3 regions of the Streptomyces sp. NPDC001270 genome follow, and region 2 is predicted to be linked to each of the others. Evidence: riboswitches for the same ligand, from Rfam matches in the RefSeq annotation. Region 2 holds a riboswitch; each other region holds the start of a gene.
What was found. Region 2 has a riboswitch for cyclic di-AMP ahead of ACFY2B_RS01750 (NlpC/P60 family protein). Riboswitches for the same ligand answer to the same signal wherever they lie in the genome.
Positions count from the first base shown of each region.

Region 1: another riboswitch for cyclic di-AMP. It lies ahead of ACFY2B_RS00700 (transglycosylase SLT domain-containing protein); the one in region 2 lies ahead of ACFY2B_RS01750 (NlpC/P60 family protein).
Region 3: another riboswitch for cyclic di-AMP. It lies ahead of ACFY2B_RS07800 (C40 family peptidase); the one in region 2 lies ahead of ACFY2B_RS01750 (NlpC/P60 family protein).

Region 1 is NZ_JBIAXM010000001.1:149,254-152,519, forward strand. Features, by position in the region: gene ACFY2B_RS00690 (NAD(P)-binding domain-containing protein) at 1-456, shown strand, start outside; gene ACFY2B_RS00695 (HAD family hydrolase) at 655-1,461, shown strand; gene ACFY2B_RS00700 (transglycosylase SLT domain-containing protein) at 1,496-2,002, opposite strand; cyclic di-AMP (ydaO/yuaA leader) riboswitch at 2,005-2,186, opposite strand; gene ACFY2B_RS00705 (hypothetical protein) at 2,501-2,674, opposite strand.
Region 2 is NZ_JBIAXM010000001.1:366,133-369,398, reverse strand. Features, by position in the region: gene pcrA (DNA helicase PcrA) at 1-1,304, opposite strand, end outside; cyclic di-AMP (ydaO/yuaA leader) riboswitch at 1,747-1,920, shown strand; gene ACFY2B_RS01750 (NlpC/P60 family protein) at 1,929-3,077, shown strand.
Region 3 is NZ_JBIAXM010000003.1:324,177-327,442, forward strand. Features, by position in the region: gene ACFY2B_RS07790 (ATP-dependent Clp protease proteolytic subunit) at 1-323, shown strand, start outside; gene ACFY2B_RS07795 (hypothetical protein) at 331-639, shown strand; cyclic di-AMP (ydaO/yuaA leader) riboswitch at 977-1,187, shown strand; gene ACFY2B_RS07800 (C40 family peptidase) at 1,191-1,664, shown strand; partial or broken gene ACFY2B_RS07805 (LysE family translocator) at 1,738-2,247, opposite strand; partial or broken gene ACFY2B_RS07810 (LysR substrate-binding domain-containing protein) at 2,256-3,065, shown strand; gene ACFY2B_RS07815 (ATP-binding protein) at 3,069-3,266, opposite strand, start outside.

The sequences.
Region 1 (3,266 bases), 220 kb from region 2:
TACCGCTACCTCCCTGCCCGCACCCGGCACTATCTGGTCCGCCGGGTGCTCGGCCCGCTCGGCGCCTGGTGGCTGCGGGACCGCTTCGAGGGCAAGGTACGGGTCGAGGAGATCGACCGTGTCCTGGGTGCGGAAGCCCTCGACGGGGCCCCGGTCCTCACGGTCCGTACCCGTGCCGGTGCCACCGGCCGGCTGATGGCCGACCACGTCATCGCGGCGACCGGCTACCGCGTCGACATAGCCGCGATGGGCTTCCTGGCCCATGGGCTTCGCACCCGGCTCATCGTCAGCCGCGGCACTCCGAAGCTCGGCCCGGGATACGTCTCCTCGGTCCCCGGCCTCTACTTCACCGGCCTGCCCGCCGCGGCCTCCTACGGACCGGTGATGCGCTTCGTGTGCGGCACCGAGTTCGCCTCCCCGCGCCTGACCAGACACCTGGTGGCGGCCCACGGCTGAGACCGGCGCGGCCTCCGCGTCACGGCCGGCACCGGGGGAAGGGGCGCCGAACGTACGGGAGACGGGCGCGAGGGCGCGAAGAAGGGGAGTGGGAAGAGAAGAAGGGGAGTGGGAAGAAGAGACGGACGCTACGGCGCGGCGAGGAGGGGTGGGAAGCGGACGTGAGTCGGAGCGGCGCGCTGTCCGTATTCTCTGATCATGGCCGCTCCTCCCGCATTCTCACTCGTCGCCACCGACCTCGACGGGACGCTCCTGCGTGGTGACGACACCCTCTCCGACCGGTCCCTCGCCGTGCTCGCGCGCGTGGCGCGGGCCGGTGCCCGGCACTTGGTGGTCACCGGGCGCCCCGCGCCACGGGTACGGCCGCTGCTCGACAGACTCGGCGGCGAGGGGCTCGCGGTGTGCGGACAGGGCGCGCAGGTGTACGACGCCGGCGCGGACCGCCTGCTGTGGTCGGTCACCCTGGACCGGGAGTTGGCCGAGACCGCGCTCGGCAAGATCGAGGCCGAGGTGGGGCAGGTGTACGCGGCCGTCGACCAGGACGGGGTGGACGGGCTCACGCTCATCGAACCCGGGTATCTGATGCCGCATCCGACGCTGCCCGCCGTACGCGTCGAGCGGCGCGATGATCTGTGGTGCGCGCCCATCAGCAAGGTTCTGCTGCGGCATCCGGCGCTGTCCGACGACGAGTTGGCGGCGACGGCGCGCTCGGTCGTGGGTTCCCTGGCGAACGTCACGATGTCGGGGCCGGGGACCGTGGAGTTGCAGCCGTGCGGCATCACCAAGGCCACCGGTCTGGCGCTGGCCGCCGAGCACCTGCGGCTGGGCGCCGACCGGGCCGTCGCCTTCGGCGACATGCCGAACGACATCCCGATGTTCCGGTGGGCCGCCTATGGGGTGGCGATGGGGGGAGCACACCCCGAACTCAAGGCGGTGGCCGACGAGATCACGACGTCGAACGAGGACGACGGCGTGGCCGTCGTCCTCGAACGACTGTTTCCGTGAACGCCGCGAACGGTTCTTCAGCGCGGCGGGTCCGTCAGTAGGCGCTGTTGACGTTGTCGATCGAGCCGTAGCGGTGGGCGGCGTAGTTGCAGGCGGCCGTTATGTTGGCGACGGGGTCGTAGATGTCGTTGGACGTGCCCGCGACGTGGTAGGCCCGGAACGTCGGGTCGATCACCTGGAGCAGGCCCTTGGACGGGATGCCCTTGGCCGCGTTGGAGTCCCAGAGGTTGATGGCCCGGGGGTTGCCCGAGGACTCGCGGATGATGTTGCGGTAGATGCCGTTGTAGGTGCCCGGGATCTTGTTGCGCGCCATGACGGCGAGCGACTCGCGGATCCAGCCGTCGAGGTTGTTCTTGTATCCAGCCGTCGTCAGGGCCGTCGTGGTCCCGCTGACGGCCGTCGTGGTCGCGGTGGTGGCCGCGTGGGCGCCGGCGGCGCCGATGAGAGGCAGGGCGAGTACGGCGGCGCCCGTGCCGGCCACCGCGAGGGTGCGAGCGAGGCGGTTGACGCGGTGACGGCGGTACTGAGCGGCAGCAGACATGGTGTTCCTCTCCGGCGCCTGCGAGGTGAGCTGTCGGGTTCGGGCGGGGGAGACGCCCGGCCGGCCGCCACATGGCGACTCGGCTTCACCCCTAGCCGTTCCGGTCGGCTGTGCCGTCCGGTCCGGCGACCTACCTGGGTCCCCCGCTCCTGCCGTGCGAATTTGTGTTCGTCGATGGGTCATGACGGGTGGCGGCAGGATTCGGCGTCCACCCGACTGGCCCGGAAGCTATGCGACCGCACATGCCGGAAACAAGTACCGGATTCATAGCTCATGCCGATTGACTGCGGGATGGTGGGTATGACCGGTAGATCCTTTGCGACTGCCAACGGTCAACTGGGCGACTGCGTACGGCGGGTTGAAAGTGTGGTCCGGGTGTCGACACGCCGCCTCGTGTGACCCAAATCACCCGTCTCGGGCTCGAAGTGCATTAAGCACCAAGAGGAATTGAGGTGCCAATGACGGCAAAACGGTCACTTCACCCCATGGTCCCCGGAATTACCTTTTCTGCGCCCAGTGGAAGGCTGCCTCGGCGCCTGTCGTGCGGATCGCCTTGCCGACGGGGTAGAAGTGGCTTGCGTCACAGGTGAACTCCGGGTGGGCCTGGACCGCGGTGTCCGCGTGGATCCGGTCGGTACGGGCGAAATGGCAGGTCCGAGCGGGCGCGGGCACGGGTCGACGTGCGGCGCGCCCGGTGATCGTGTGCGCCTCCGGCGCGGCCCCGGTCTACGTCGAAGGTCCGAATAGCCCGGAATATCCGTACCGTTCGAGTGTGCGTGTGTGACGGTGTGGCACGGAGTGACTTCCTTGTGCCTTTCCTCCGCTTCTTCTCTGTCTTACTTGGTCTTACTTGCGCCTTTCTTCCGGCTGTTCCGGCGCCGCGAAGCCGATCGGTGCGGTTCAAGGGCCGGGTCTTTACCGGCAGTTCGAGCGGGCTGCCCGCCGGGCCCGTACCGGCAGCCCGCCGCCGACTCCGGGCGCGGCCGGGCCTACGGCCGGCAGGCGGTGGAGACGGCGACGCGGATACGGCGGCCTGCCGGGAGGCAGGGCGGGAGGCCGTGCCCGGTGCCACCAGGCCGCCGTCGTCGCCGACCGGACGGGAGGGGGCGGTGTCCGCGCCGGTGTGCAGCGGTGAGCGCGCCAGGGCCGGGGCACCTGGAGTCCGTACGCGAGGTACATCACCCGGGGACGACCAGGCGGGCTCGCCGACCCGGCGGCCTTGGAGGAAGTGCGGTCTCCTTGAGGAAGTGGACGGCCGGTCCGG
Region 2 (3,266 bases):
GACTTGGCCTCACCCGCGTCGGTCAGCCGGTCTATCTCGTCGGCGACGAACTGCGCCTCGTCGTGCTCGGTGTCCGCGACATACCCGGTGATGGTGGTGCCCGCGCCCGCGTTGGTCCACAGGTTCTTGGGGCGGCGGGACTCGTTGCGCTCGATGACGGCGTTGGCGGCGGACAGGATCGTCTGCGTGGAGCGGTAGTTCTGCTCCAGGAGGATCGTCGTCGCGTCCGGGTAGTCCTCCTCGAACTGGAGGATGTTGCGGATGGTCGCGCCGCGGAAGGCGTAGATCGACTGGTCGGCGTCGCCCACCACGCACAGTTCGGCGGGCGGCAGGTCGTGCTCCTGCGCGGGCACGTCCGCCGGGCGCTCGGCGGTCCCGACGAGTTCGCGCACGAGTGCGTACTGGGCGTGGTTGGTGTCCTGGTACTCGTCCACGAGGACGTGGCGGAAGCGGCGCCGGTAGTGCTCGGCGACGTCCGGGAACGCGCGCAGCAGGTTGACGGTCGTCATGATCAGGTCGTCGAAGTCGAGGGCGTTCGCCTCGCGCAGCCGCGACTGGTAGAGGGCGTACGCCTGGGCGAGGGTCTTCTCGAAGCTTCCCCCGGAGTCCGACTGGGACGCGCCCCCGGCCGCCTCGGCGGCGTAGTCCTCCTCGTCGATCAGCTCGTTCTTCAGGTTGCTGATCTTGGCGCTGAACGCCTTCGGCGGGAAACGCTTGGGGTCGAGGTCCAGGTCGCGGCAGACCAGGGCCATCAGGCGCTTGGAGTCGGCGGCGTCGTAGATCGAGAAGGACGAGGTGAAGCCGAGGCGCTTGCTCTCGCGGCGCAGGATGCGCACGCACGCGCTGTGGAAGGTCATCACCCACATCGCGTTCGCGCGCGGGCCGACGAGGTGTTCCACGCGCTCCTTCATCTCGCCCGCGGCCTTGTTGGTGAAGGTGATCGCGAGGATCTGCCCGGGATGCACCTTGCGCTCCGCGAGCAGGTGGGCGATGCGGTGCGTGAGCACGCGGGTCTTGCCGGAGCCGGCGCCGGCCACGATGAGCAGCGGGGAGCCGGAGTGCACGACGGCCGCGCGCTGGTTGTCGTTCAGCCCGTGCAGGAGCGCGGCCGGGTCGATGACCGGCCGGGGGGCACCGTCCCCGTAGTAGGAGTCCGGGTCCGGGGGCACGTCGAACTTCCCGCCGAACAGATCGTCCGGAACCGGCTCCGGAGCGTGCTCGTCCTCGGGCGGTGGGGGCTCCCCCTCCTGCCCGCGGGGGGCCTGGAGGTCCGCCAGGAAGCTGTCGTCAAAAAGGCTGCTCATCGCTCTCCGAGTCTAGGGCGCACCACTGACAACCCGCTGCCGCCCCGAGAACATGACCGGTGCCGCTCGCAGAACTTCGCCGGTGCCGCCCCGCCGCCCCAGCGAAGTCCCAGGCCGATCCCAGGCCGATCCCAGGTCGATTCGAGGCCGGCCGCAGACCGCCGCAGACCGGCCGCAGGTCGACCACGATCCCAGGTCGCTCACGGGTCGGTCCCAGGTCGCCGCCGAAGCGTGACCCATTCCGTCCGGCCGGGATCCACCCGGTCACATCCACGCCCGATCCGCTCACCGTACGGAATCACCCGATGACCCTGGAGGAAACTCACCACCAGGTCACGAAAATGTATCGGGCATATCACCCACCAACCTTCACAGGGGCCACACGAGTTGGCTAGCGTGCCGGGCGGGCCGTACGACCCCCACCGGCGAACCTCGCCGGGCCGTGCGGCCTCCGCCGAGTCCGGCGTGTCCCCGTGGCACGCGGGAGCCGGGGACCCACACCGACTTTGGGGTGAATCGGCCCAATCCCTCACAAGGGAAACGGCCGTAGGGCAAACCTTCCGAACCACCCGCCCGAACCCGACAGCTAACTCGGCAGGCGGAACACGGAAGGAGTCGCCTCTCTTGGCGTCGCACCGCAAGCCGCGCTCCGCGGGTACGCGCGTAGCAGGCATACGCACCCCCGCCCTGGCCACCGTCGCCCTCACCTCCGTAGCCCTGCTCTCCCAGACGGCCGTCGCCGCCCCCACCGACGGCAAGCCGAGCGTGGAGGAGGTGCAGAAGAAGGTCGACGACCTGTACCGGCAGGCCGAATCGGCAACCGACCACTACAACGCGGCCAAGGAGCAGACCGGCCAACAGCGCAAGCGCGTCGACACCCTCCTGGACGACGTCGCCCGCGGCACCGACCGGCTCAACAAGGCCCGTGACGAGCTCGGCTCGTTCGCCGCCGCGCAGTACCGGACCGGAGCCTCCGTTCCCGACAGCGCCTCCCTCCTGCTCGCCGACAACCCGCAGGACTACTTCGACCAGAGCCAGCTGATGAACCGGCTGACCGCCCGCCAGAAGACCGTGGTCGACGACTACGTCACCGAGCAGTCGGCGACGATGAAGAAGCGGCGGGAGGCCACGCAGAGCCTCGAAACGCTCACCAAGTCGCAGGACGAACTCCAGACCGCCAAGGCCACCGTCCAGAAGAAGCTCTCCACCGCGCGCGAGCTGCTGACCAAGCTGACGGCGGAGGAGAAGAAGCGGCTCGCCGAGATCGAGAAGCGCCGGCAGGAGGAGGCCGCGCGGAAGGCGGCGGAGCTGGCCAAGGAGCAGCAGGCCGCTCAGCAGAAGAAGGACGCGTCGTCCGCCACGGACACATCGTCCTCGCCGTCTTCCTCCTCTTCGTCCTCTTCTTCCTCGTCGGCCACCAAGGCCCAGAAGGCGATCGACTTCGCCCGCGCGCAGATCGGCAAGCCCTATGTCTGGGGTGCCACCGGTCCGGGCTCCTACGACTGCTCGGGGCTCACCCAGGCCGCCTGGAAGGCCGCCGGCGTCAGCCTGCCGCGCACCACCTACAGCCAGGTCGACGCCGGAACCACGGTCTCCCTCGCCGATGCCCAACCCGGTGACCTGGTCTTCTTCTACGACGACGTCAGCCACGTAGGCATCTACATCGGCAACGGGATGATGATCCACGCCCCGAAGCCTGGCGCCTACGTCCGCGAGGAGTCGATCTACTACGGCGGTGATTCGATCATCCACAGCGTGGTGCGACCCGCCTGACGCGGCGCGGGCCCGCGTCGAACCGACCCGCGCGGGCCGCGTCGGCCGAACCGTGCGGGCCCGCCTCTTTCCGCTCCCGCGCGGGCCCGCATCGCGCTGCTCCCGCGCGGGGCGCGGGGGCTGCCGCCGGGGGCGTCATTGAGAAGAAGCTGAGAGTTTCATGTGCCACGCTGACGCCCCCTATCCCGC
Region 3 (3,266 bases), on a different contig from region 2:
CCGCGGCGGCCGTGCTGCTCGCGGCCGGCACCCCCGGCAAGCGGCTCGCGCTGCCGGGCGTACGGCTGCTGCTCCAGCAACCGTCACTGCCCCGGCCGGTACAGGGCCAGCCCAGCGACCTCGTCATCGAGGCCGACGAGCTGACGCGCGTCCGCGCCCTCCAGGAGGAGATCCTGGCCCGCCATACGGGACGCACCCCTCAGCAGATCCACGAGGATCTGGAGCGGGACCTGATCCTGGACGCCCAAGGCGCACTGGAGTACGGACTGGTGGACCACATCGTCCGCAGCCGCGGGGCCGCGCGCACGCCGGACGCCGGGTGAGCCGCGGATGCTGCCGCCGGAACTGCCGCCGCTGCCCGCCCTGACCCGCGCCGAGGGCGAACTGATCGACCGCTACCTCGAAGCGGTCGACCTGCTGGGCCGGATCAACCCGGCGCGCGGCGCGGACACCTACCCCGCACTGCGGGCCGCCCAGGCGCTGGCGCGCACGGCGGTCGAACTGCGGGACGCGCTGGCCCTGATGCACCTGCGGGGCGAGAGGGAGCTGCACGCGGTCACGCTGGCGCGGGCGCTGCGCGTACTGGACGGCGAGCGGCGCACCGCCCGGGTCGCGCTGCCACCGGACGGCGCGGGGTGATGCGGGGTTCCCCGGACCCCCGGTCCGCCGCGTCGGCGCAACGCCGGGGGCCGGGCTGAAACGGCCCAACCGGCGTACCTCTGTTCGGCGTAGGCGGACGTCCCTTTTCGGGACCGCGAAGGGTGTGCGGGGCGTGGGGCCGACGGAGCCGCCGAAGTGCTCCCGTGCTGGTCCGAGGGCTCGTCGGCGTTTCGGCCATGGGCGGAATGGACCGCCCTCCGCCCAAACAGGTGGGTGGTGACTAAAGACACACATCGCCGGTTGCGTTGGGATTTTCTGACAGTTGTGAGTGAAGATCCCTGTCCGACGACAAGCCCCCGCCACAGCGGCGGGGCGGTCCGGGCGGACGCCGAGTCCTGCCGCCGCCCGGATGCCCGGTCGACAGGAGTGGATCGGCAGGAGTGGAGGACCCAGGCACGACGGGTCGCCGGAACGGACGCGAGTCCGGTCCGAGCGGCCCTTGGGGTGAAGCCGTGGCGACGCGGCCGGGCAACTTCGCCAGCCCGAATCCGACAGGTCATCCTTCACAGGCGGCTGACGAAGGGTTGCGCATGACTGCGCTCAATCGTGTCCCATCGCTGATGGCGCGGGCCGGTACGGCCTCGGCGCTCACCCTCGCCGCCGTGGGCGGCTCGATCGTGGCCCCTGGTCTGGCACCCGAGGCAGCGGCCGCCACCATGGGCGCCAGGGCCCTCAAGGTCGCGGCGTCCAAGAAGGGCTCCCCGTACAAGTGGGGCGCCACCGGCCCGCGCAGATTCGACTGCTCCGGGCTCACGCTGTACTCGTTCAAGAAGGCGGGCAAGGCCCTGCCGCGTACGGCGGCCCAGCAGTACAACAAGACGCGCCACATCTCGGTCAGGAGCCGCAAGGCCGGAGACCTGGTGTTCTTCCATGCGGGTTCCAGCGTCTACCACGTCGGCATCTACGCAGGTAAGGGGAAGATCTGGCACGCCCCGAAGACCGGGGACGTGGTGCGGCTGGAAAAGATCTGGACCAGGCGAGTCTGGTACGGACGGGTGAACTGACCGGTCCGAGGGGATGCCGGCTCCTGGCGTCGTGCCGTCATCCCCTCGGCGCCCGTTCACGGCTGACCTGGCATCAGGACAGCAGCGGTTCGAGGAGCAGGGCCGCGCCGAGGGCCGCCAGGGCCAGTCCCGTGCCCGCGCCGAGGGCCCGCGCGGCGCGTGGCTCGCGCAGCCACCGGCCCAGCCGGTCCACCAGCAGCGCGACCGCCGGGAACCACACCAGGGTCAGCCCGATCACGATCAGCGCCAGCAGCAGGGTCCTGGGCAGCGCCGGGCCGTCCCGCGGCACGAACTGGGGCAGCAGGCTGAGGAAGGTCAGTGAGACCTTGGGATTGAGGGCGTTGGTGACGAACCCCTGCCGCAGCGGATGCGCGGCCGAGGGCAGTAGCGGCCCGGCTTCCGCGGCGGGGCGGCGCAGGGACCACAGGGTCCGTCCGCCGAGGTACAGGACGTAGGCGCCGCCGAGCAGTTGCAGCGCGCGGAACAGCGGGGGCACGGCCACCAGGGCCGCCGCGACCCCGGCGACCACGAGCGTCGTGTGCACGAGCAGCCCGCCCGCGATGCCGAGCGCGCAGGCGACGCCGTGCCGGCCAGTTGGCGAAGCCGGAGCGGGAGGCGGGCACCGCCCTGCTGGTCCGGCACCACCGCGGCGCACGGCTGACCGGCGCGGGCGAGCTGCTGGTGGTGCGGGCACGCCGGGTCCTCGACGAACTGGACCGCGCCCGGCACGAGCTGGCCCGGCTGGCCGGCCTGTCGGGCGGCACGCTCCGGCTCGGCACGTTCCCGACCGCCGGTATCCATCTGCTGCCCCCGGTCCTCGCCGTGTTCCGCCGGGCCCATCCGGACGTGGAGCTGTCGGTCGCGGACCACGACCCGCCGCACGGGGTGACGGCCGTCGCGGCCGGTACGGTGGACCTCGCGCTGACGCACTCCTACCACCCGGCCGAGCCCTTCCCGGTACCGTCCTCGGTGCGCCTGGAGCCGGTGCTGGTGGAGGAACTGGTCCTGGTGACCGCCCCGGGGCACGCCCTGAGCGACGGCGCCGCACGGCTGCCGCTGTCCGCACTCGCCGGGCAGCCGCTGATCAGCATGGCCCCGGACCATCCGGCCCGGCGGGGCGTGGAGTCCCTGCTGGCCGCGGCGGGGGCCACGCCGTCCGTGCTGGTGCCGACCCCCGGGTACGCAGTGGTGTGCGCGCTGGTCAGCGCCGGGCTCGGGGTGGCCGTCGTACCCGAGACGGTGGCGCGCACGGCGGTCACCCCGGTCGGGGTGCGGGCGCTGGAGGGGGGCGGGATGCGCCGTACGATCCTGGTCGCCCACCGCGCGGACGAGGTGGCGCCGGCCGCGGACGCCTTCCGGGCGCTGCTGCGCGGGGCGTTCGGCCGTGCGCACCAGGCGTGACCGCTACGGTTCCTGCTGTCCCACCGCCGTCACCGGCTGCGCCGGCACGGTGAAGGGCAGTTCGACGGAGATGGTCTTGCCGCCCTCGCGGGTGGGGCGGACGTGCAGCTTGCCGCCGCATTCGGCGGTGAGCCAGCGGACGATGACCATGCCGCGGCCGTTGTCCTGCTGGACGGCCGCGGGGAGTCTCTTCGGGAAGCG